2 regions of the Herbaspirillum sp. WKF16 genome follow, and region 1 is predicted to be linked to the other one. Evidence: predicted binding sites of a transcription regulator. Region 1 holds the regulator's gene; the other holds the start of a gene.
The links. Region 1 encodes FliA, which starts transcription of late flagellar genes. Its sites were predicted from a motif close to CTAAAGTTTNNNNNNNNNNNGCCGNTA; they were not measured.
Positions count from the first base shown of each region.

Region 2: the regulator FliA is predicted to act here: its motif matches at 5,798-5,824, upstream of motA (flagellar motor stator protein MotA).

Region 1 is NZ_CP118632.1:2,090,194-2,102,092, reverse strand. Features, by position in the region: gene Herbaro_RS09650 (flagellar basal body L-ring protein FlgH) at 1-439, opposite strand, end outside; gene flgG (flagellar basal-body rod protein FlgG) at 504-1,286, opposite strand; gene flgF (flagellar basal-body rod protein FlgF) at 1,318-2,055, opposite strand; gene flgE (flagellar hook protein FlgE) at 2,166-3,452, opposite strand; gene Herbaro_RS09630 (flagellar hook assembly protein FlgD) at 3,493-4,215, opposite strand; gene flgC (flagellar basal body rod protein FlgC) at 4,227-4,631, opposite strand; gene flgB (flagellar basal body rod protein FlgB) at 4,638-5,066, opposite strand; gene flgA (flagellar basal body P-ring formation chaperone FlgA) at 5,277-6,011, shown strand; gene flgM (flagellar biosynthesis anti-sigma factor FlgM) at 6,177-6,500, shown strand; gene Herbaro_RS09605 (flagellar protein FlgN) at 6,532-6,993, shown strand; gene Herbaro_RS09600 (RNA polymerase sigma factor FliA) at 7,082-7,819, opposite strand; gene Herbaro_RS09595 (MinD/ParA family ATP-binding protein) at 7,825-8,625, opposite strand; gene flhF (flagellar biosynthesis GTPase FlhF) at 8,660-10,150, opposite strand; gene flhA (flagellar biosynthesis protein FlhA) at 10,147-11,899, opposite strand, start outside.
Region 2 is NZ_CP118632.1:3,077,727-3,089,625, reverse strand. Features, by position in the region: gene rimO (30S ribosomal protein S12 methylthiotransferase RimO) at 108-1,484, shown strand; gene Herbaro_RS13985 (hypothetical protein) at 1,484-1,876, shown strand; gene Herbaro_RS13980 (cystathionine beta-lyase) at 2,072-3,241, shown strand; gene flhD (flagellar transcriptional regulator FlhD) at 3,821-4,138, shown strand; gene flhC (flagellar transcriptional regulator FlhC) at 4,315-4,914, shown strand; gene Herbaro_RS13965 (class I SAM-dependent methyltransferase) at 4,975-5,769, shown strand; gene motA (flagellar motor stator protein MotA) at 5,939-6,799, shown strand; gene motB (flagellar motor protein MotB) at 6,865-7,803, shown strand; gene Herbaro_RS13950 (chemotaxis protein) at 7,845-8,399, shown strand; gene Herbaro_RS13945 (response regulator) at 8,547-8,912, shown strand; gene cheA (chemotaxis protein CheA) at 8,968-11,127, shown strand; gene Herbaro_RS13935 (chemotaxis protein CheW) at 11,146-11,652, shown strand; gene Herbaro_RS13930 (DUF2863 family protein) at 11,829-11,899, opposite strand, start outside.

The DNA of each region.
Region 1 (11,899 bases):
TGCCGTTGGGCAGCACCTCGACCACGGTCACGCCGATGGTGCCGGTGAAGGTGTTGCTGGAGGTGGTGGCGCCCTTGTCTTCAAACTTGTTGGACGAGGTGCCGCTGGCGGACAGTTCCTTGATGCTCGTCCCGAAGATGGTCGGCGCCGGCGAAGCCACGGTGCCGGTCTTGCTGGCGGAGCTGCCGGCCGATTTGCCGGCGCTGGTCTTCTCGTTGATCACGATGGTGATCGTATCGCCGACCAGGCGCGCGCGGCGATCTTCCAGCAACGGACGATAAGCCGCCGACTGGAAAATCGCGCCGGAAGTCGGTGGCGCATACGAAGCCGGCTGCGGGCGCGCCGTGGTGGGGCCCGTCACGATGGTATCGGGCACCGTGGTGCAACCGCCGATGGCGAATGCAACCGCGATGGCGGCCAGTTTCAGCAAGCTGTTCATATCTGCCTCGTCCTTCTTCACACGCACACTGCGCACAACAAATTCAACTACTTGAACCACCCGATTACAGCTGCGACAGCTTGGCCAGCATCTGATCCGAGGTGGTGATGGCCTTGCTGTTGATTTCGTAGGCGCGCTGGGTCTGGATCATGTTGACCAGCTCTTCCACCACGTTGACGTTGGAGGTTTCCACATAGCCCTGCCACAGCGCGCCGGCGCCGTTGGTGCCCGGCGTGTTCGGGTTGGGCGTGCCGGAGGCCGCGGTTTCCACGTACAGGTTCTCGCCGCGGCTTTCCAGGCCGGCCGGGTTGATGAAGGTGGCCACCTGGATGGTGCCGATCTGGGTGGTCGCGGTCGAGCCGGCCTGCATGATCGACACGGTGCCGTCGCGGCCCACGCTCAGCTTGGTGGTGTTGAGCGGCACGGTGATCGGCGGCTGCAGGGTGTAGCCGCTGGAAGTCACCAGCTGGCCCTGGCTGTCGGTCTGGAAGGCGCCGTCGCGGGTGTAGGCGGTAGTGCCGTCCGGCAGCAGGATCTGGAAGAAGCCAGCGCCCTGGATCGCCAGATCCTTGTCGTTATTGGTCTGGTTGACGTTGCCCTGGGTGAAGATGCGCTCGGTCGCCACCGGACGCACGCCGGTGCCGATCTGCAGGCCCGATGGCAGCTGGGTCTGCTGCGAGGACTGCGCGCCGGGCTGGCGCACGGTCTGGTACAACAGGTCCTCGAACACCGCGCGCGAACGCTTGAAGCCGTTGGTGCTGACGTTGGCCAGGTTGTTCGAAATCACGTCCAGCTGCGTCTGTTGCGCATCCAGGCCGGTCTTGGAAATCCAAAGGGAACGAATCATCTATTTCTCCGGTAATCGGCGGTCACATCAATCAGGACAGCGACAGGATCTGGGTCGCCTTGGTGGCGTCGTCCTGGGCAGTCTGGATCATCTTCATGTTCATTTCGAACTGGCGCGACAGGTTGATCATGTTGACCATCGCCTCCACCACGTTCACGTTGCTGCCTTCGAGCGCACCGCTGGCCAGGCGCACGTTGGCGTCAGGCTGGGCCGCGCCGGTGATGGTGCGGAACATGCCGTCGTCGCCGCGCTTCATGTTCTTGTCGTCGGGATTGACCAGCTTGATGCGGCCAAGCACGTTGACTGCGTTGGGAATGCCGTTGGTCGGGATCGACGACACCGTGCCGTCGGCGGCGATGGCCACCGTGGTGTCGGGCGGGATGGTGATCGGGCCGCCGTCGCCCATCACGGTCTGGCCGGACTGGGTCTGCAGGATGCCGTTCTCGTTGATCTTGAAGCTGCCGTTGCGCGTGTAGGCTTCGCCGCCATCGGCGCTCTGCACGGCAATCCAGCCGCGTCCTTGCACCGCCACGTCGAGCGCGCGGCCAGTGTCCTGGAGCGGCCCCTGCGAAAAGTCATTGCCCGCGGTGGAATCCACCACGAACGCGCGCGTAGCCAGCCCCTCCCCCTTCACCGGCGCCGAGCGGAACGTATTGAGCTGGGCGCGGAAACCCGTCGTCGTGGCATTGGCCAGGTTGTTGCTGGCGGTAGCCTGCTGCTCCATCGTGTGCTTGGCGCCAGACATCGCGGTATAGACCAAACGATCCATAAAACCCCTTTGCGCATCGCCGCGGTGCGGCGCTGCTGATTGAAACCGGCCGCCGGCAACGCCGGCGGCCTTGAAACATGCGCGCCTTGCGGCACGCATCCATCATGCGATCAGCGCAGGCTGACCAGGGTCTGCAGGACGGTATCCTGCACCTTGATGGTTTGCGAGTTGGCCTGGTAGACGCGCTGGGCCACGATCATGTTGACCAGTTCAGCGGTCAGGTCGACGTTGGAGTCTTCCACCGCGCGCGCCTGCAGCGTGCCGAAGGTGCCGGTGGTCGGCTTGCCCACCAGGGGCACGCCGGCGTCGGCGGTGGCCTGGTACAGGTTGTTGCCCAGCGGCTGCAGGCCGTTCGGGTTGGCGAAGTTCACCAGCACCACGCTGCCCAGGTTCTTGGTCTGCTGGTTGCTGTAGGAACCGACGATGGTGCCGTCCTTGGCCACCGAGAAGGAAGACAGCGTGCCCGGCGCCATGCCGTCCTGGCTGGCGGCCAGCGGCACGAAGGCCGAACCGGTCTGGGTCGAACCCACGAAATTGTAGGAGATGGTGCCCGGGAAGGTGCCGCCCAGCTTGGTGTAGCCGGTCGTATCCAGGGTGACGGTCGGCGCGGCGATCAACGAACCGGTGGAGTCGAAGGTCATGGAGCCGAGCTTGGTCGGCACCACCGGCGTACCGGTGCCCACGGTCTTGCCGTCGATCGTCGCATAGACGTCCCAGGTGGTCTGGGGAGTCGCGCGCGGCGGCGTGGCGGCAGGGTCGGCCGGCAGCGTGGCGTTCTTCACGAAGTAGGTCTGCACGCTGTACGGATTGCCCAGGCTGTCATACATGGTCATGCCGGTGGCGCTGGTGTACGAATTCGGCTGCGCGGGATCGAACGGGGTGACGGTCGGCGGATCCACGCGCGAGTCCAGGTTCAGCTTGGTGGTGACCTTGGTGGTCGGCGTCGCCGCCATGGCGGAGGTATCGATCTGCAGGCGCACCGGGTCGCCGCCGGTCACGCCGGCAGCGTAGCCCATCAGGAAGGCGCCGTTCATGCTGGGGTTGATGATGTAGCCGTCCTTGTCCAGCTCGAACTGGCCGTTGCGGCCGTACAGGGGCGACAGGTCGGTCGCGCTGCCTGCCAGCTGGAAGAAGCCGTCGCCGTTGATGGCGATATCCAGCGGGTTGTTGGTCGAGGTGATGTTGCCCTGGGTGAACGCCTGGGCCACGTTGGCGACGGTCACGCCGATGCCGACCGGCGAGTTGCCGGAACGGTTCATCGAGTTCGCGTACATGTCGGCGAACTGCGTCTGCGATTGCTTGAAGCCGACCGTGCTGGCGTTGGCCACGTTATTACCGATGACATCCAGGCTCTTCGCTGCGCCGTTCAGTCCGCTCAGACCTTGTTGAAAACTCATGTGATACCCCTTTTACCCCGAAAGTTGTCGGTAATAACGATTAAAGAATTTGCACAACATCGGTCGGCTTGATGGTGCCGATGTTGGAGACGTTCAGTTTGACGCCGTCGGAGGCGGTCGTGACGCTGGCCACCGTGCCGAATGCCAGCGCGGTCGCATTGACGGCGGTGCCGTTGTTGGACGCGGTGACGGTGAAGGTGTACTTGCCGTCGGCAGCCTTGCCGCCGGCGTCGTTGGTGCCGTCCCAGATCACCGGCGCGGTGCCGGCAGGCTGCGTGCCCAGGTCCATCGTGCGCACCACGGCGCCGGTGGAATCCTTGACGGTGACGATGACCGACGACGCGGTCGAATCGAGCTGCACGCCGAACACCGCCTTTTGCGTGGTGGTTTCGGTGCCGTCGTCGGCCTTGGTGGTGTCCGAGGTCAGCTGGATGTTGTTGCCCGGGGCAAACACGCTGTGGCCGATCATGTTGGCCGACTGCAGTCCCTGCGAGGAGCTCAGGTTGCCCATCAGGGTCGACAGCGTGCTGTTCAACTGGCTGATGCCCGACACCGTCGACAGCTGCGCCATCTGGGTGGTCATCTGCGAGTTGTCCATCGGGTTGCTGGGATCCTGGTTCTTCATCTGCGCGATCAGCAGCGTCAGGAAGCGGTTCTGGATGGCGTCCGGGCTGTTGTCGTTGAGGCTGCTGGTGCTGCTGGACGAGCTGGTGCCGCTCGTGCCGTTCATGGTGTTCAGCAGGTCGCTGGAGACGGTTGTCATGGCGTTGATTCCTATTGACCGATAGTAAGGGTTTTAACCAGCATGGCCTTCGCGGTGTTCATCGTTTCCACGTTGGTCTGGTACGAGCGGGAAGCCGAGATCATGTTGACCATTTCCTCGACCGGATTGACATTGGGCATGGCCACGTAGCCGTTGGCGTCGGCCATCGGATGCTTCGGATCGTAGATCAGCTTGGGCGGGGCCTGGTCTTCGACCACTGCCGCGACCTTGACGCCGCTGTCCTTGACGCCGCCCACCGGGATGGCCTGGAACACCACCTGCTTGGCCTTGTAGGGCGTGCCGTCCGGGCTGGTGGCGCTGTCGGCGTTGGCGATATTGCTGGCGGTGGCGTTGAGGCGCTGCGACTGCGCGCTCATGGCCGAACCGGCAACATTGAAGATATTGGAAAGGGACATGGCTTATTAACCCGGTTGGATGGCGTTGATCATGGCCTTGATCTGGCCATTGACTGCAGTGACGCCGGCTTCGTAGCGGATGCCGTTGTCGACGAATTCATTGCGCTCGACGTCGAGGTCGACCGTATTGCCGTCCACGCTGCCCTGGTCCGGCTTGCGGTACAGCAGGGGCGAACCGCCGATGCTGCCCTCGCCCGAACCGACGGCCGTGCCCGCCACGTGGGACGCGGTGGTGCGCGCCAGCTCCAGCGGCGGCATCGCGGCGGCCTTGTTGTCCAGCGCGTTCTTCAAGGTGTCGGCGAAATTGATGTCGCGCGCCTTGTAGTTGGGCGTGTCCGCATTGGCAATGTTGGAGGCAATCAATTGCTGGCGCTGGGCGCGCAGGTTCAGCGCCAGTTCATTGAAGCGAAAGAAGTCGTCGAGCTTAGAGACCATCAGGTCCTCCAGGAATACGGGCGCCGCTCAAGTTCCAGCGGACTGCGCCGATGATGGAATTACGTAGGCTTGATCATACGTTCCACCCCGGATCTCTAATGGGCGATAAGCAGAGAAAAGCCTCCCCTGTTTCTGCTTTTGACCTCGTGCGCGCGAAGTAACATTGCTGCCAAGATTCGCCAATGCCCCGTTTGGGGCGAGTTGCATAAAATGAAACACCCTCTCCGCGCCTTGCGCAGCGTCGCCGCCCTCGCCTTGCTGGCGCTCGGCGTCACTGCCGGCGCCGCCGCATTCGCGCAAAACGACCCCAACAGCCCCCAGCGTCAAAACTTGACGGTGCTGCAACAAACGGCCGAGCAGTTCCTGAAAAGCCAGACATCCGGCCTGCCGGGCAGCGTGACGATCGAGGTCGACCCGGTCGACCAGCGCCTGAACCTGGCCGCCTGCCTGGAGCCGCAAGCCTTCATGCCCAACGGCGCGCGCCTGTGGGGCAAGACCACCATCGGCATCAAATGCGTGGCGCCCTCGCCGTGGACCATCTACGTGCGCGCCAGCGTCCAGGTCATTTCCGATTATCTGGTCGCCGCCGTGCCGCTGGTACAGGGCCAGACCATCAGCCTGAGCGATGTGACCCGCGTGCGCGGCGACATGTCCAGCCTGCCCAACGGCGTCATCACCGAAGAAGCGCAGGCCGTCGGACGGGTGGCCGCCATGTCGGTGCGCGCCGGCACTCCGCTGCGCATGGATTCGATCCGCAACCAGCGCGTGGTGCAGCAAGGCCAGGCGGTGCGGGTCATTTCCAACGGCCCGGGATTCCAGATTTCCACCGAAGCGCGCGCGCTGACCAATGCCACCGAAGGCCAGATGGCGCAAGCCCGCACGGCGGCAGGACAAGTCGTCAGCGGCATCGCGAAGGCCGGCGGAATCCTGGAAATCAACTATTGATATACGGAAATGATTCCGATGGGAATTCTCTGCGCCGGGCTTGTAAAGAAAAATGCGTCCAAGGCCTAAATTTAGGGCCTCCGGTATTAAAGTTTGCGAAGAAATGGCCGATAATCAGAGCGACAGGCGGGTGCATTGCGCCCCCACCCTACAAGGAATACTGCCGTGAACGTTAATGACGCCCTGAAATCCGCCGCCGGACGCACTACCGAGCAGACCCCGGCACAGCCGCGCAATGGCGCCCAAGCCGGTGCAACGGCCGGCAACTCCGCGGCCGCAACGGCAGCCGCATCGGACAGCGTGCGCCTCTCGTCGACTTACCAGACGCTCGAAACCAAGGCCAGCGGCAGCAACGGCAGCTTCGACGCGAAGAAAGTTGCCGAGATCAAGGCCGCCATCGCCAACGGCACCTTCCAGGTTGATCCCGAGAAAGTCGCGACCGGCCTGCTCGATACCGTCAAGACGCTGATCAGCGCGCGCAAGGCCTGACCTCGTCCCAGACGCTTTACACGGAATCGGCATGAGCAATCCCGCAAGCAGTCTCCCCCAGGAAAAGGCGGCATTGGTTCGCCTGGTCGAAAAGCTCCGCCAGGAGCAGGCCTTGTTGGCGGAAACCTCGGCCGAAGGCGTAACCGACATCATCTCCGAAAAAGCCTCGCTGGTTGCCGAAATGACCACACTGGCCGGCAATCGCCACCAGCTCCTGGCCAGCATCGGCTATACCGAGGACGAAGCCGGCATGCAACGCTGGATGAATGAGCAAGGTTCGGATGCCGACAAGGATATCTGGGCCGACCTGTTCGAACTGGCCCAGGACGCCAAGGAAGTCAATCGCGTCAACGGCATCCTGATCGGCAAGAAGCTGTCGGTCAACCAGGGCGCCCTGACCATCCTGCAAGGCAAGACCGGCACCGGCAACTTCTACGGCCCCGACGGCCAGAACAGCATCAAGTCCAGCGGCCGACGGCTCGGCGTAGTCTGACCGGCAAACACTGGACCGCAAACAAGAAAGCCCGGCAATGCCGGGCTTTTTGCTTGGACAAGCGGAGCATCCGCTCAATGCGCCGGCTTCACGCCACCCCCGTCCAGGAGTGCTCGCGCAGATAGGAGCGCATGCGCGAAATCGCCTGGCTGTGCAGCTGGCACACGCGCGACTCCGACACCCCCATCACGGCGCCGATTTCCTTCAGGTTCATCTCCTGCTCATAGTACAAACCCATCAGGATCTGCTCGCGCTCCGGCAAGGCGCGGATGGACTCCACCACCGCCTCGCGAAAACCGCCATTGATCAGGTTCTGCAGCGGATCATCCGAGCCGGCGCTGGACTGATAGCGATCGAGAAAATGCTCGTGTCCGCCATCGTCGTCGTGGAAGTCCTCGTAATAGATCAGCTGGTGGCCGCCGCACTCGGTGAGCAGGGCCTGGTACTCGACCAGGCTCATCTTCATGTGCTGGGCCACTTCGTTTTCCTGGGGCGGGCGCCCCAGCTGCTGCAGCAGCGATTGCAAGGCCTCTTCCACCTTGCGCGCATTCTGGCGGATGCTGCGCGGCAGCCAGTCGCTGCTGCGCAGCTCATCCAGCATGGCGCCGCGGATGCGCTGCACGGCGTAGGTTTCAAACTGGGCGCCGTGGGTTTCCTCGTAACGATTGACGGCATCCAGCAAGCCCATCATGCCAGCCTGAATCAGGTCATCCACCTCGACGCTAGGGGGCAATTTTGCCTTCAGCTGATGCGCCAGCTTCTTGACCAGCGGCGCATGCAGCTGCAACAAATCATTCTTGCCTGTTTTTCCCTTGACGTTATACATGCACGTCACACTCCGAGACTCGCACCATCGGTTGCCATGCCGTAAGTGCTGCGCGCCGCTTCCGGCGCTACAAAACGTTTGGCCAGGCGGTGGAAGGCAATGGTAGCGCCCGCGAACGGGAACACGTCCATCACCGCCCTGCCTTGGCCGCAAGCCCGCCGAATATGCTCATCGGCAGGAATCGATCCGAGGAAATTCAATTGCGCCGCCAGATAACGGCTGGCAGCCTGCGCCATGTTCGCATACACCGTTTGCGCCTCCGCCTCGGTGGCGTCGTTGACGATGAGGCTGAAGGGACGACGACCGAGCCGGTCGCTCAAGCTCTTCAGCAGCACGTAGGCCGCCTTGATGGATGAGGCTGTCGTCGAGACCTGGATGATGATTTCGCCCATTTCCATGGTCGACACCGGCAGCGACTGGTCGTCCGCCAATACTCCGTTGACCAGCGTAATTTCAGCTTGTTCAATCAGGGCGTCAAAGATCTCGGCCAACCGGCCGGCCTGGGGATTGGCGGCCGAAGGTACGGTGCGGCGGGCGATGCGCGCCATCGAGAAGCCTTCAGGCAACAGCCGCATGGCCTCGTGCATGGAGCGTTCTTTTTGCGCAACTTCCTGCAGGGTGGCGACATCGTGGCGCAGCCCGATGCGAGTGAGCAGGCCGGACGAGGCGACTCCGCCATCGACCACCAGCACGTTGTGACCCGACTGCGAGATCGACGCCGCCAGGTTGATCAGCGTGGCGCTCTTGTCTTCCTCGCCGAGAACGGAAAAGAAGGTGAACAGGCGCGGCACCGGACGCTCCAGCATCCGGCGCAGGCCTGCCGCCTGGTCAAAGTCGTAACTAGCCAAAGCTCACCTCGCGCAGGCCTTTGTCATTCATGGACAGGGCCGTCGGGCCGACTACGCCCGGTAACTCGCCCTCCTGGAATTCGAACGGCGCGGTCTCGCGCTTTTGCTTGAAGGCGCGATCGGCAAGGTAGAGCTTGTTGGCCACGTGCAGGTCTTCCGGCACGCGCTGTCCGTTGGCCACATAGTGCAGGTTGAGCTTGTGGCGGATCACCACGTCGAGCACGTTGCCGATGGTGGCCGCTTCATCCAGCTTGGTGATGATGCAGCCGGCCAGGCCCGACTTCGAGTAGGCGTGGATCACTTCGTTGAGGGTGCCGCCGGTGGCCGTGGAGTTCAGGCACAGCAGGCGCTTGATGTCCACGCCGGCGCCGGCCAGCATGGCATCCTGCTCGGCCACCATCTGGTCGCGCTGGCCGACGCCTGCGGTATCGATCAGCACGGTGTGCTTGCCCTTCAGCTCTTCCAGCGCGATGCGCAGGTCGGTTTCATCCTTGACCGAGTGCACCATCACACCCAGGATCTTGCCGTAGATGCGCAGTTGCTCGTAGCCGCCGATACGGTAGCCGTCGGTGGTGATCAGCGCCAGCTTGCCGGAGCCGTGACGCATCACGCAGCGCGCCGCCAGCTTGGCCGTGGTGGTAGTCTTGCCCACGCCGGTCGGGCCGACCAGCGCGAACACGCCGCCGTTTTCCAGCAGTTCGTTTTCGTTGCCCAGCGTGCTCAGGTTGCGCGCCAGCACCGACTTGACCCAGAACATGATGTCTTGCGACTTCGAGTTGGTCGGCAGGTTCTCGGTGATCAGGCGCGACAGGCTGGCCGAGAAGCCGGCCGCCAGCATTTCCTTCATGACCTGGCCCTTGAGCGGTTCGCGCTTCTGCGCGCCGCCCCAGGAGATCTCCGCCAGCTGGGTTTCCAGCACGCCGCGCATGGAGCGGATTTCGGTCATCACTTCGGACAGGATCTCATCGTAGTCCTTGCCGTCGAACTCAGGCAGGGCCGAACGCGGGCGCTGATCCTGGTCCTGGTCTTGCTCCTGCGCGTCGGCCGCCTCACGCCGGCGATTGCCGTCGCTGTCGCTGCCGCGGCTGCGCCACACGCGCGCATCGGCGGCCGGAACCTGCTCCGCGTCGCGTGCCGGGATGCGGCCCAGCGCCTGCTGATTGAGCAGCGGCGCATCTTCGGGACGCTTGGCGCGAGCCGGCTGCTGGGCAATCGGGGAAGAAAGCAAGGCCGGCCGCTTGGGCTGCTGCGCCGGGGGCAGGCCGGACTGCTGCTGCAGCGAGGCGGCCTGCGCGGCACCGGGCACCTGTCGCGTACCGTTGGGACCGACCAGGGTGGTCATGTCCTCGTTGGCCATGGCGAGGATTTCCACGCCATCGGGAATATTGCGGTTGGAGAGGATGACCGCGTCCGGACCCAACGCTTCGCGAACCTGGCGCCACGCCTCGCGAGACGAATTGGCGATAAATTTCTTGACGTTCATGCTTGCCCTCCAACTAGGCTGGTAACTTTAATCGTTTTCGATTCAGGAACTTCAGCGTGCGACAGCACGCGCAAATTAGGCAGAGCGCGACGCAGGAAACGCGCCATCAATGTACGCAACGGCCCGGATACCAGCAATACGGCCGGCAACCCCATCTGCTCCTGGCGCTGCGCGGCCTGCTCGGCCTGCATCACCAGCGAATCGGCCAGGCCGGGCTCGATGCCGCCGCTGTCGCCGCTGGCCTGCAGCGCCTGCATCAGCAGGCGCTCGAGCTTGGCGTCCAGCGCCATGACAGGCAACTCGCTCTCGCCCGGGAAGATCTGCTGCACGATGGCGCGACCCAGGGCGATACGCACGATTGCCGTCAGCTCGCTGGGCTCCTGGCTGCGCGCCACATGTTCGGCCAAGGTTTCGATAATAGTGCGCATATCGCGAATATGCACGCCCTCGATGAGGAGGTTCTGCAACACTTTCTGCAACGTACCCAGCGGCAACATCTTCGGCACCAGGTCTTCGACCAGCTTGGGCGCGTCCTTGGCCAGGTGATCCAGCAAGCTCTGCACTTCCTGCCGGCCCAGCAATTCGGCGGCATGGGTCGTGATCAGGTGGTTCAGGTGGGTCGCCACCACGGTGCCGGCATCGACCACCGTGTAGCCCATGGTGGATGCTTGCTCGCGCAGGCTGTTGTCGATCCAGACCGCAGGCAGCCCGAAGGCCGGATCGGTGGTCATCATGCCCGGCAGCGGACCGGTGACCATGCCGGGATTGATCGCCAGGAACTGGCCGGCATGCGCCTCGCCCTTGCCCACGTCCACGCCCTTGAGGGTGATGCGGTAGGCCGACGGCTTCAATTCCAGGTTGTCGCGGATATGGATGGGCGGCGACAGGAAGCCCACTTCCTGGGCGAACTTCTTGCGAATGCCCTTGATCCGCTTGAGCAGCTCGCCGCCCTGCGACTTGTCCACCAGCGGAATCAGACGATATCCCACTTCCAGGCCGAGCGTATCGACCGGCATGACGTCGCTCCAGGTGGCCTCTTCCATTTCCTGCGCAGGCGCCGCAGCAGAGGCGGCAGCGCCCGACTCCGATTGCGCCTTGTCGTCCTTGGCTTCCTGCGCGCGCTTGCTGACGGCGTAGGCGCCGCCGGCCATGGCGGCGGCCAGCAGGATGAAGGCGAAATGCGGCATCCCCGGAATCAGGCCCATGCCGCCGATGATGACCGCCGTGATGTAGAGCACTTCCGGCTTGGCGAACAGCTGGTTGATCAGCTGCCCGCCGACGTCCTGGTCGTTGGCCACGCGCGAGACCACCACACCGGCCGCGGTGGAAATGATCAGCGAGGGAATCTGCGCGACCAGGCCGTCACCGATGGCCAGCAGCGTGTAGTTCTTGATCGCGGCATCGAAGGCCATGTCGTGCTGGACCATCCCCACGATCAGGCCGCCGACGATGTTGACCACCGTCACGATGATGCCGGCGATGGCGTCGCCGCGCACGTATTTCGAGGCGCCGTCCATGGCGCCGTAGAACTCCGACTCCTGCGCCACTTCCTTGCGGCGGGCGCGGGCTTCGGGTTCGCCGATGAGGCCGGCGTTGAGGTCGGCGTCGATCGCCATTTGCTTGCCGGGCATCGCGTCCAGGGTAAAGCGCGCGCCCACTTCGGCAATACGGCCGGCGCCCTTGGTGACCACCATGAAGTTGATGATGGTCAGGATGACGAACACCACGATACCGACGGTGTAATTGCCG
Region 2 (11,899 bases), 990 kb from region 1:
GGCAAATTGGCAGCTTCAATGCCGGACGATGTACAATACTGCCCTGATTTTTAAAGCATTTTTCCGCTTTCGCCAGCGTTCTTCACCGTTTTCCTAGCCAGCCTCCCATGTCCAATCCATCCGCTCCCAACACCCCGGTCCTGCCCAAGGTCGGTTTCGTCTCTCTCGGCTGCCCCAAGGCGCTGGTCGATTCCGAGCAGATCCTGACCCAACTGCGCGCCGAGGGCTACGACACCGCCAAGTCCTATGACGGCGCCGACCTGGTCATCGTGAATACCTGCGGCTTCATCGATGCCGCGGTGCAGGAGTCGCTGGACGCCATCGGCGAGGCGCTCAACGAAAACGGCAAGGTCATCGTGACCGGCTGCCTGGGCGCCAAAAAGGATGCCGACGGCGACGACATCATCCAGAAGATCCACCCCAAGGTGCTGGAAGTGACCGGCCCGCACGCCGTGGGTGAGGTGATGCAGGCGGTGCACAAGCACCTGCCCAAGCCGCACGCGCCGTTCCTCGATCTGCTGCCGCCGCAGGGCGTGAAGCTCACGCCCAAGCATTTCGCCTACCTGAAGATTTCCGAGGGCTGCAACCATCGCTGCAGCTTCTGCATCATCCCGTCGATGCGCGGCGACCTGGTGTCGCGCCCGATCGCCGACGTCATGCTGGAGGCCGAGAACCTGTTCAAGGCCGGCGTCAAGGAATTGCTGGTGATTTCGCAGGACACCAGCGCCTATGGCGTGGACGTCAAGTTCCGCACCGGCTTCTGGAACGGCAAGCCGGTCAAGACCCACATGACCCAACTGGTGGGCGCGCTGGGCGAACTGGCCGCGCAGTACGGCGCCTGGGTGCGCCTGCACTACGTCTACCCGTACCCGCACGTGGACCAGGTCATCCCGATGATGGCCGAGGGCCTGGTGCTGCCTTACCTGGACGTGCCGCTCCAGCACGCCCATCCGGATGTGCTCAAGCGCATGAAGCGCCCGGCCAGCGGCGAGAAGAACATCGAGCGCATCCAGGCCTGGCGCGCCATGTGCCCGGACCTGACGATCCGCTCGACCTTCATCGCCGGCTTCCCGGGCGAGACCGAGGCTGAGTTCGAATACCTGCTGGACTTCCTGAAGGAAGCCGAGATCGACCGCCTGGGTTGTTTCGCCTACTCGCCGGTGGAAGGGGCGACCGCCAATGAGATCGCCAACCCGGTGCCGGAAGAAGTGCGCGAGGAGCGCCGCGCACGCGTGATGCAGCTGCAGGAAGAGATCTCCAAGAAGCGCCTGCAGGCCAAGGTCGGCAAGACCCTGCGTGTGCTGATCGACGAGGTGGATCGCAGCGGCGGCATCGGTCGCACCTATTCGGATGCGCCGGAAATCGACGGCGTGGTCTACGTCAAGCCGCCGTTCGAGCCGCATCGCAAGCTGGCTGTCGGCCAGTTCGTCGACGTGCGCATCACCGCGGCCGATGCCCACGACCTGTGGGGCGCCGCCGAGTGATGTCGTCGTCGATGCTGCTGATCCGGCGCGCTCTGGTCGCCGCGCCCTTGCTGTTCTTGCTGGGCGCCTCAGGCGCGGCCACGCTGCAGCAGGACCTCATGACGCACGCCATGGTGCTGCGTGGCGAAATCGATGGCCGGCCGATCCAGCTGTCGCTGCAACCCAAGAAGAACGAAGACGGGCTGGAGGGGCGCTATTTCTTTTTTGGCGGTTCGCCGGAGATCATGGTGGCCGGCGAGGTCGAAGGCGACAGCCTGCTGATGGAAGAGTCGGTCAATGGCCGCGACGTTTCCGGCCAGTGGGATGGGCGCCGCCAAGGCAATGCGATCACCGGCACCTGGTCCAACGCCGATGGCTCGGTGAACAAGCCGTTCTCGTTGCAGATTCCCTGATCCATGAACGCCGCCGCGGCGGCATGTTCCTGCATTCCCCGGCGGCCGCTTGGCCGCCGTTTTCACTTTTATCGCGCGACCGGACGCTGCGCGCGGCTTGCTCTTTGCGTATAGTGAGGTTTTTCTGCGGCAAGCAGTTTCGCATGAGGTCAGCGCTCCTCGCCGCCGCGCGTCCCAGTTTCCAAAGGCAGATTCGTGTCAGAACAAAACACTACCCCGCAGACCTCCCTGATCCACAGCCAATATCGTGCCCCTGACGGCTTCGAGGCATTCCCGGTCGGCATTCACCATGCTTCCACCGTGCTGTTCCCCAACGTCGAGGCGATGCGCTCGCGCGACTGGCGCGAAAAGCTGGGCTACACCTACGGCCTGCACGGAACGCCGACCAGCTTCGTGCTGGAGGCGCGGCTGGCCGAGATCGAGGGCGGCAATTATTGCCGCGTGACGCCCAGCGGCCTGGCGGCGATCGCCATGGTCAACTTCGCCTTCCTCAAGACCGGCGACGATGTGCTGCTGCCGGATAACGTCTACGGCCCCAGCAAGGATCTCGGCCAGTGGCTGGAGCGCGACTTCAACATCACCGCGCGTTTCTACGACCCGATGATCGGGGCCGGCATCGCCGACCTGATCCTGCCCAATACGCGCCTGGTGTGGACTGAGGCGCCGGGGTCCGTGTCGATGGAGGTGCCTGATATTCCGGCCTTGTGCCGCGCCGCGCATGAAAAGGGCGTGCTGGTGGCGATCGACAATACCTGGGCCGCGGGGCTGGCCTTCAAGGCCTTCGAGCATGGCGTGGACATCGTCATGCAGGCGGTCACCAAATACCAGTCGGGCGGCTCCGACGTGCTGATGGGCGCGGTGATCGTGCGCGACCAGGGCTTGAACGAGAAGCTGGAACTGGCGCACATGCGGCTGGGCTTCGGCGTGGGTATGGACGACGTCTATCTCGTGTTGCGCAGCCTGTCTTCCATGAAGCTGCGCTTCGAAGCGCATGACGCCGCCGCGCGCCAGGTGGCGGCATGGCTCAAGCAGCGTCCGGAGATCGTCGCCGTGCTGCACCCGGCCTTCGAGGATTGCCCCGGGCATGAATTCTGGAAGCGCGACTTCACCGGCGCCGGCGGCCTGTTCTCCGTGATCGTCGACCCGCGCTTCAGCGAAGAGCAGACCGACCGCTTCGTCGACAGCCTGCGCCTGTTCAAGATCGGCTACAGCTGGGGTGGGGCGCACAGCCTGTGCGTGCCGTACCGTATGCGCGGCATGCGGCGCGCCTGGATGAGGGAGGGGCAGCTGGTGCGCTTCAACATCGGCCTGGAGTCGCCCGAAGACCTGATTCGGGACATCGAGCAAGCCATGGGCAGGATGTAGGCCGGGAAGGCGACATGTTCCGCGATTTACTTGTCGGCAATTGAATTGAAGGAAATGTTGCCTTCTGTTTGCGGCTTTATTGCCAGCGCAGCAGTTCTACAATGAAGCTTGTCATCATCCTGTTGCGAAAACAGTGTAAGCCTTTGTAAAAAGATGCAAGTTTCAGCCGTCGCATCGAGAACAAAACTACATTGCAGGCAACAAAGGCTTATGGGCTGCGCTGATGAGCTAGTCGTTGGCAAGCAACATAAGACGGGCATATGCAAATAATTTACATATGCTTTTATTGGGTGTTTTGCAATTTTCTGGCGCGATTTCGTTGCGGAAATATTTTTTGTTAGAAGTTTGATTACGGCCTCGAAAGTCTTCTGTAGTCAGACTTCCTTATCGGCATACTTGTCGATAAGGAAATAATCCCCGATTTTTGTCAGACAAAGACCTACAAGAGGCCCGGTGGCGTCTCTGACGAAAAATACCGACCAAGTCTAATTTCCCGCCTTTCTCCCCCCCCTCAGAATTGGCTTGCAGTCAAGTAAATGTAACTGACTGTAAGCAGTTCTCTTTTGAGGCGGGGTGCAAATGAATACCAACGACATGATGGCGGAAATTCGAGACGCCAATCTGAGCTATCTGATGCTGGCGCAGCAGATGATCCGCTCCGACAAGCCGACGGCGATTTTCCGGCTCGGCATCAGCGCCGAGATCGCGGACCTGATCGAAGGTCTCTCCAATGCGCAGATCATGAAGTTGGCGGCCACCAATATGATGCTGACGCGCTTTCGCTTCGACGATGGCGCCATTCTCGGCATGCTGACGAACTACAACAAGGACAAAAGCCTGGCCCAGTCGCATGCGGCCATCCTGATGGCTTGTCAGCCCAGCGAACAAATTTCGTAAAACAACAAGACGAGCAGGACCGGCGCATCGCGTTAGTCAGTCAACGCGCCGGTGGGGAAGACGTTGAGTAGCACATAAGTTGGTCTTGGAAGTTTGAAGCCTGATGCCTCGCCCTGAAAACAAGTGGCGAGGATGGGGTCAGGCAGAATCGTTACGAAATCATCGGGGGTAGTAACATGGCTAAGAAAAGCGTTGTCACAGAGGCGCAGGAAATTCAGTTGGCCATAGAGCTGATCAATCTGGGGGCGCGCCTCCAGCTGCTGGAATCGGAAACTTCGCTGTCGCGCGAGCGCCTGCTGAAGCTCTACAAGGAATTGAAGGGCGTTTCTCCGCCCAAGGGCATGCTGCCGTTCTCCACGGACTGGTTCATCACCTGGCAGCCCAACATCCATTCTTCGCTGTTCATCAATATCCACAAGTATCTGGTGGAATACGCCCGCATCTCCGGCATCGAAGCCGTGATGAAGGCCTACAAGCTCTACCTCGAGCAGGTTGGCCATTCGGACTCGGGTGAGCCGGTGCTGTCGTTGACCCGCGCCTGGACCCTGGTGCGCTTCTTCGAAAGCAAGATGCTGATGACCACGCCCTGCTGCAAGTGCAACGGCCATTACGTCGTGCATCGCCTGGACCTGCACCAGGATTACATGTGCGGCCTGTGCCACATGCCCTCGCGCGCCGGCAAGACCAAGAAGGCCAAGGATGCCGTCGTGGTCGCCATGTCCGAGTCCGCGCTGATGCCGGTGGCCGTTTCGGCGCCGCTGGCCGCCGTGGCCTGAGGATTGACGCATTTTTTTGCGGCGGCGTACGCATTCATCAGCATGGGGCCGCTCGCATAGATGTCAGAACACCAGAATGATCCGGGCGCCCGCCGCAGGCCGCTGCTGCAGGCGCCTGCGGTGCAGGCGCTGTTCCTCTTCTTCATCGGCCTGGTCGGCGCCAACGTGCTGGATGTCTTGGCGCAGCGCGCAGGCCTGTCTCCCTTTTCCCCGTTCCAGACTTCGCTGCTGCACGGCGTGATCGCCGCGCTGCTGGCGCGCCTGCGCCGCATGGCGGCGTGGTGGTGGTTCATCCTGCTGGTGTTTCCCGCGGCAGCCCTGGGCGTGGGGCAGTTGCACCTGCCTTCCTGGCTGTTCCTGGCCGTCTTCCTGTTCCTGCTGGTGCTGTTCTGGTCCACCTTCCGCAGCCAGGTGCCGTTCTACCCGTCCGGCCAGCCGGCCTGGGATGCGGTGGCCGGGTTGTTGCCGCAGGGGAGGCCGATCCGCTTCATGGATATCGGCAGCGGCCTGGGCGGCGCCGTGCTCAACCTGGCCCGCCGCCGGCCCGAGAGTGAATTCATCGGCATCGAGATCGCGCCGCTGCCCTGGCTGGTAAGCCGGGTGAGGGCGGCCATGAACGGCAACCGCTGCCGCTTCGTGCGCGGCGACTACCTGCTGCTGGACTTTGCCGACTACGACGTGGTGTTCGCCTATCTGTCCCCGGCCGCCATGGCGGCGCTGTGGCGCAAGGCCAGGGCCGAGATGCGCGGCGGCTCACTGCTGCTCAGTTATGAGTTCCATATCCCGGAGGCGCCTCCGGACATCGTGATCCAGCCCGAGGGGGGCGGCCCGGTGCTGCATGGATGGCGCATGTAGCGAAAGTGGATACGGCGAGACGCTACGTATTAAGTTTGCGCAAATTCAGCCGTAAATCGAAAAGGAAGGGCGTTTTTCGGATATGTATTCCCCCATTTGCTTGATTGGAATACATGTAATCTGACGAACGTGAAAATACACTCAACGCCACTGGGACGGGAGTAGGCACTTGTTAGTCATAATTGGATATGTCGTGGTCTGCTTCTCCGTCTTCGGCGGATTCGCAATGTCGGGCGGCCACCTGGGGGCGCTGTTTCAGCCACTTGAACTGCTGATGATCGGCGGCGCCGCGCTTGGCGCTTTCCTTGTCGGCAACAACAACAAGGCCATCAAGGCCACCATGAAAGCCATGCCGAGCGTCTTCAAGGGCTCGGTGTACACCAAGGCGCTGTACATGGAGCTGATGGCGCTGTTGTTCGAGATTCTGACCAAGTCGCGCAAAGAGGGCCTGATGTCGATCGAAGGCGACATCGAAGAGCCTGAGAACAGCCCGATCTTCAGCAAGTACCCCGGCGTGCTGGCCGACCATCACCTGATCGAATTCATGACCGACTACCTGCGCCTGATGGTGTCGGGCAACATGGATGCGTTCCAGATCGAAAACCTGATGGACAACGAAATCGAGACGCACCACCACGAGGGCGAGATTCCGGTGCACTGCATTGCCAAGCTGGGCGACGGCATGCCGGCGTTCGGTATCGTGGCGGCGGTGATGGGCGTGGTGCACACCATGGAATCGGTGGGCATCCCGCCTTCGGAACTGGGTATGCTGATCGCGCACGCGCTGGTCGGTACCTTCCTCGGTATTCTGCTGGCGTACGGCTTCGTGGGCCCGCTGTCGAGCCTGCTGGAGCAGAAGTTGCACGAATCGACCAAGATCTACCAATGCGTCAAGGTTACCCTGTTGGCCAGCCTGAATGGCTATGCGCCGGCGCTGTCGATCGAATTCGGCCGCAAGGTCCTGTTCTCGACCGAACGCCCGACCTTCCTCGAACTGGAAGAGCACGTGAAGCAGGCCAAGAGCAAATAAGGCGATCGGACCCGAAGTACATATCGATTCCACAGCAACCAGAGTATTGAAGCAGGAGTAGAGGCATGGCCGACGAAGGGCTACGTCCCATTATTGTTAAACGGATCAAGAAGGGCGGCGGCGGTCACCACGGCGGCGCCTGGAAGATCGCGTACGCCGACTTCGTGACCGCGATGATGGCGTTCTTCCTGCTGATGTGGCTGCTGGGTTCGACCGCCAAGGGCGATCTCAACGGCATCGCGGAATACTTCAAGACCCCGCTGAAGGTCGCCATGGCCGGCGGCTCCGGCAGCGGCGACGCCAACACCGTGATTCCCGGCGGCGGCAAGGATCTTACCCGCCAGGACGGCCAGCTGCGCAAGGGCGAAAACGATACCGTCACTCGCAAGCAGACCTTGAAGCAGGCGCAGCAAGAGCTTGAACGCGCCGAGCGCAGCCGCCTGGAAGACCTCAAGTCGCGCCTGGAAAAGGCGATCGATTCCAATCCCACGCTCAAGCAGTTCAAGAACCAGCTGCTTATCGACATCACCTCCGAAGGCTTGCGCATCCAGATCGTCGACGAGAAGAACCGTCCGATGTTCGCCCTGGCCAGCGCGCAGCTGCAGCCCTACACCCGGGACATCCTGCATGAGATCGGCCGCACGCTCAACGACGTGCCCAACCGGATCAGCCTCTCGGGCCACACCGACGCCACGCCGTATTCGAGCGGCGAGCGCGGTTACAGCAACTGGGAATTGTCGGCCGATCGCGCCAACGCCTCGCGCCGGGAGCTGATCCTGGGCGGCATGGACGAATCCAAGGTATTGCGCGTGGTGGGCCTGTCGTCCGCCGTGCTGCTGGACAAGGAAGATCCGTTCAATCCCATCAATCGCCGCATCAGCATCATCGTGATGAACAAGAAGGCCGAGGAGCTGGTGGAGAAGGATAGCGGCTCGCTCAACGTTCCGACCGACGCCAGCGATGGCGACGTTCAGGAAGGCCTGAGCGCTCCGGCGAAGAATTGACGCCGACGTTGTTTTAATTGATCACGGGAAGAGAGCCGGATATGCCGACCAAGACAATGCTGCATGAGCTCAAGCGCTTGCTGCTCGACACGGCAAGCGGCGGCAGCCGCCAATTGACGGAAGTGGAGTCGGACCTGGTCCAGACCAACATCCTGCTGGGCGAGGCTATCGGCAAGCTGGGCAACAGTTTCATGGACCTGCACCGGTCGGTGCAGGAGCAGCAGGTGATCCTCGAGGCGCTGATGAACGGCCAGGGCACGCTGGACGTCGAGAGCATAGAAAAGCTCAAGGCCACCCAGAGCGAAGTCAGCCAGCACGTCAATGCGGCCGTGACCGGCCTGCAATTCCAGGACATGACCAGCCAGCTGCTGGAGCGTATCGTGCGTCGAGTGATCGGCCTGCGCGAAGCGCTCGGCGTGCTCAGCGCCAACAGCTTCGAGATCGTTCCCGAGCAGGGGCAGAGCGACGAGGAACTGGAAAAGCTGCTGTCGGCCACCGTGCACGCCATCGAGGAGCGCCTCAACGTGCTGGACACGGGCTTGTGGAAAGCCGTGCGCCAGACCCGCATGGAAAGCGGCGACATCGAGTTGTTCTAGCCGGGCGCGCCTGCCGGGAGGGCGGCAGAGTGAAACAAGATTGAACTAGGTCATTCCGGCATGCCCGGGACAGTGCGGCCGAAGGCGCTGGTGCGGCATAATCCGGTATTTGCGATTGCAGCCATATTGAAGAAACAGGGAGTAACAATGTCTAAAACGATTCTCGCGGTAGATGATTCCGGATCGCTGCGTCAGATGGTGGTTTTTAGCCTGAAGGCTGCGGGTTACAACGTCACGGAAGCGGTCGACGGCGTGGATGCGCTGGAAAAGGCCAAGTCGCAAACCTTCGATCTGGTGTTGACCGACCAGAACATGCCGCGCATGGATGGCCTGACCTTGATCCGCTCCCTGCGCGAGTTGACCAGTTATGCGCGGGTGCCCATCCTGATGCTGACCACCGAGTTCAGCGACGAGATGAAGGCCAAGGGCAAGGCGGCCGGCGCCAACGGCTGGCTGGTCAAGCCGTTCGATCCGCAGCGCCTGACCGAAGTCGTCAAAAAAGTGATCGGCTGATCCACAACAACAACGACAACGACGACACGTACCGCATTCATGACGGAGCCCAGGCATGAGCATTGATATGAGCCAGTTTTTCCAGGTCTTCTTCGACGAGGCCGAGGAAGGGCTCGCCGAGATGGAAAAGCTGTTGTTGGCCGTCAATGTGGCCGCGCCGGATTCTGAGGATCTGAACGCGATCTTCCGCGCCGCCCATTCGATCAAAGGCGGCTCCTCCACGTTCGGCCTGAGCGACATCGCCGGCGTCACGCACGTGCTGGAGTCCTTGCTGGACCGTATTCGCCAGGGCCAGATGGCGCTGACCGCCGAGCACGTGGACGCCTTCCTGGCGGCCAAGGACGTGCTCAAATCCATGCTGGACGGCCACAAGCACGGCGCGGAAGTCGACCAGGATGCGGTCGGCGACGTGCGCATGCTGCTGCAGTCGCTGTCCGAAGGCAAGAGCTCCGCTCCGGCGAAATCCTCGCCCGCTGCCCACCCGGCGACCCCGGCTGCGGCGCCCGGCGGAGTACAGCGTTACCGCATCGAGATGCCGGAGATCACCGACAAGGATGCCGAGGCGCTCTCCGACGAGCTGGCCATGCTGGGCAAGATCGAGAAGTCCAAGTCGCCCGAAGGGCGCTGGGTGTTCATCCTCGATACCGCCGAACCGATCGATGACGTGGTCGCCATCTGCGCCTTCATCGTCAACGTCGCCGATCTCAAGATTTCGCAAGCCGTTGAACCGGTCCACGCCAAGGAAGAGGAGCAGGGCTACGGCTTCTTCGACAATTTCACGACCCAGGAGCAGCGCGAGCGCATCCAGGGTTACGGCTTCCTCGATAACCACACGACGATCGAAGACAAGGAGCGCGAGCAGGGCTACGGCTTCTTCGCGCCCTTCGTGCCGCTCGACATCAAGGCCAAGAAGGCCGAGTCCGAGACGGAGCATCATCATCCCGATGAGGCGCCGCTGCCTGTCACCGAACATGCCGCGGCAGAAAAGAAGGCCGCCAAGGGCGCTGCCGCCGCGGCAGCCGGCCATGAGTCGTCGTCCATCCGCGTCAGCGTCGAGAAGGTCGACCAGCTGATCAACCTGGTCGGCGAGCTGGTCATCACGCAAGCCATGATCGAGCAGCGGGTCGGCAAGCTCGACCCGATGATGCACGAACACCTGTTGAACAGCGTCAGCCAGCTGAGCCGCAACACGCGCGACCTGCAAGAGTCGGTGATGTCGATCCGCATGATGCCGATGGACTACGTCTTCTCGCGCTTCCCGCGCATGGTGCGCGACCTGGCGCACAAGCTGGGCAAGCAGGTCGAGTTCGTCACCCACGGCGCCGCCACCGAGCTGGACAAGGGCCTGATCGAGCGCATCGTCGATCCGCTGACCCACCTGGTGCGCAACAGCATCGACCACGGCATCGAGCTGCCCGACGCGCGGCGCGAGGCCGGCAAGAGCGAGGCCGGCACGCTGTCGTTGTCGGCCGAGCACCAGGGCGGCAACATCATCATCGAAGTCACCGACGACGGCGGCGGCTTGAACCGCGACAAGATCCTGGCCAAGGCCAAGTTGCAGGGCATGCCGGTGTCGGACAACATCAGCGACGCCGATGTCTGGCAACTGATCTTCGAACCGGGCTTCTCCACCGCCGAGCAGGTGACCGACGTGTCGGGCCGCGGCGTGGGCATGGATGTGGTCAAGCGCAACATCCTGGCCATGGGCGGCGTGGTGGATATCCGCTCCAGCAAGGGCTTCGGCACCACGATCTCGATCTCGCTGCCGTTGACGCTGGCCATCCTGGACGGCATGTCGATCCGCATCGGCGAAGAGGTGTATATATTGCCGCTGGGATATGTGGTTGAATCTTTGCAGCCGATGGCGCAAGATATCAAGGAAATCAGCGGCCAAGGCCAGGTGCTGCGGGTTCGTGGCGAATACCTGCCGTTGATACCGCTTTATCAGATTTTCAACATCACTCCCTCGTTCACCGACCCTTCGCAGGGGCTGGTGGTGATCCTGGAGTCCGATGGCAAGAAGGCGGCGCTGTTCGTGGACGACTTGATCGGCCAGCAACAGATTGTGGTGAAAAACCTCGAATCGAATTATCGCAAGGTAGCCGGCATTTCAGGTGCTACCATTCTGGGTGACGGCGGCGTCGCCTTGATTGTTGATGTGGCAGCCTTGCTGCGCTCCAGCCGCCAATTGAATGACGAATCTGTATTTTCCTGATTTTTAAAGGGCCTCAACATGTCTGACACTGCATCCAAGAATCTTTCCGGCTTCGGCGAAAAGACCGACAGCAACGGGAACGAGTTTCTTGCCTTCACCCTGGGCAAGGAAGAATACGGCATCGATATTCTGAAAGTCCAGGAAATCCGCGGCTATGAAGCCGTGACGCGCATCGCGAATTCCCCTGAGTTCATCAAGGGCGTGGTCAACCTGCGCGGCATCATCGTGCCCATCGTCGACATGCGCATCAAGTTCCAGCTGGGCGAGCCGACCTACGACCAGTTCACCGTTGTCATCATCCTGAACATCGGCGGCCGTGTGGTCGGCATGGTGGTCGACAGCGTGTCCGACGTGATCACCCTGACCCAGGAACAGATCAAGCCGGCCCCGGAAATGGGCACCACGTTCGACTCCGACTACCTGATCGGCCTGGGCACCCTGGAACAGCGCATGCTGATCCTGGTGGACATCGACAAGCTGATGTCCAGCGCCGAAATGGGCCTGATCGAAAAGCTGGCGGCCTGACAGGGGCTTCCGGCCCCGGCACTTCCGGATTCGGAGGAGACGAAGGCCGGGTGGGGCGTCACAGCCTTATTCGGGAAAAACGGGCGCGGGCTTGAGCCCAAGCGCCCGATACAGAAAAGGAAAAGGCATCCGCCGTCATGGCGGATGCCTTTTTTATTGGCCGTTCGCAGGCCCGCTCAGTGGAAATGCTCCGCCGCGGGAGGCGTGTCTTCCGGCATTTCGGCGTGCACCAGTTCGCCCTCGCGAT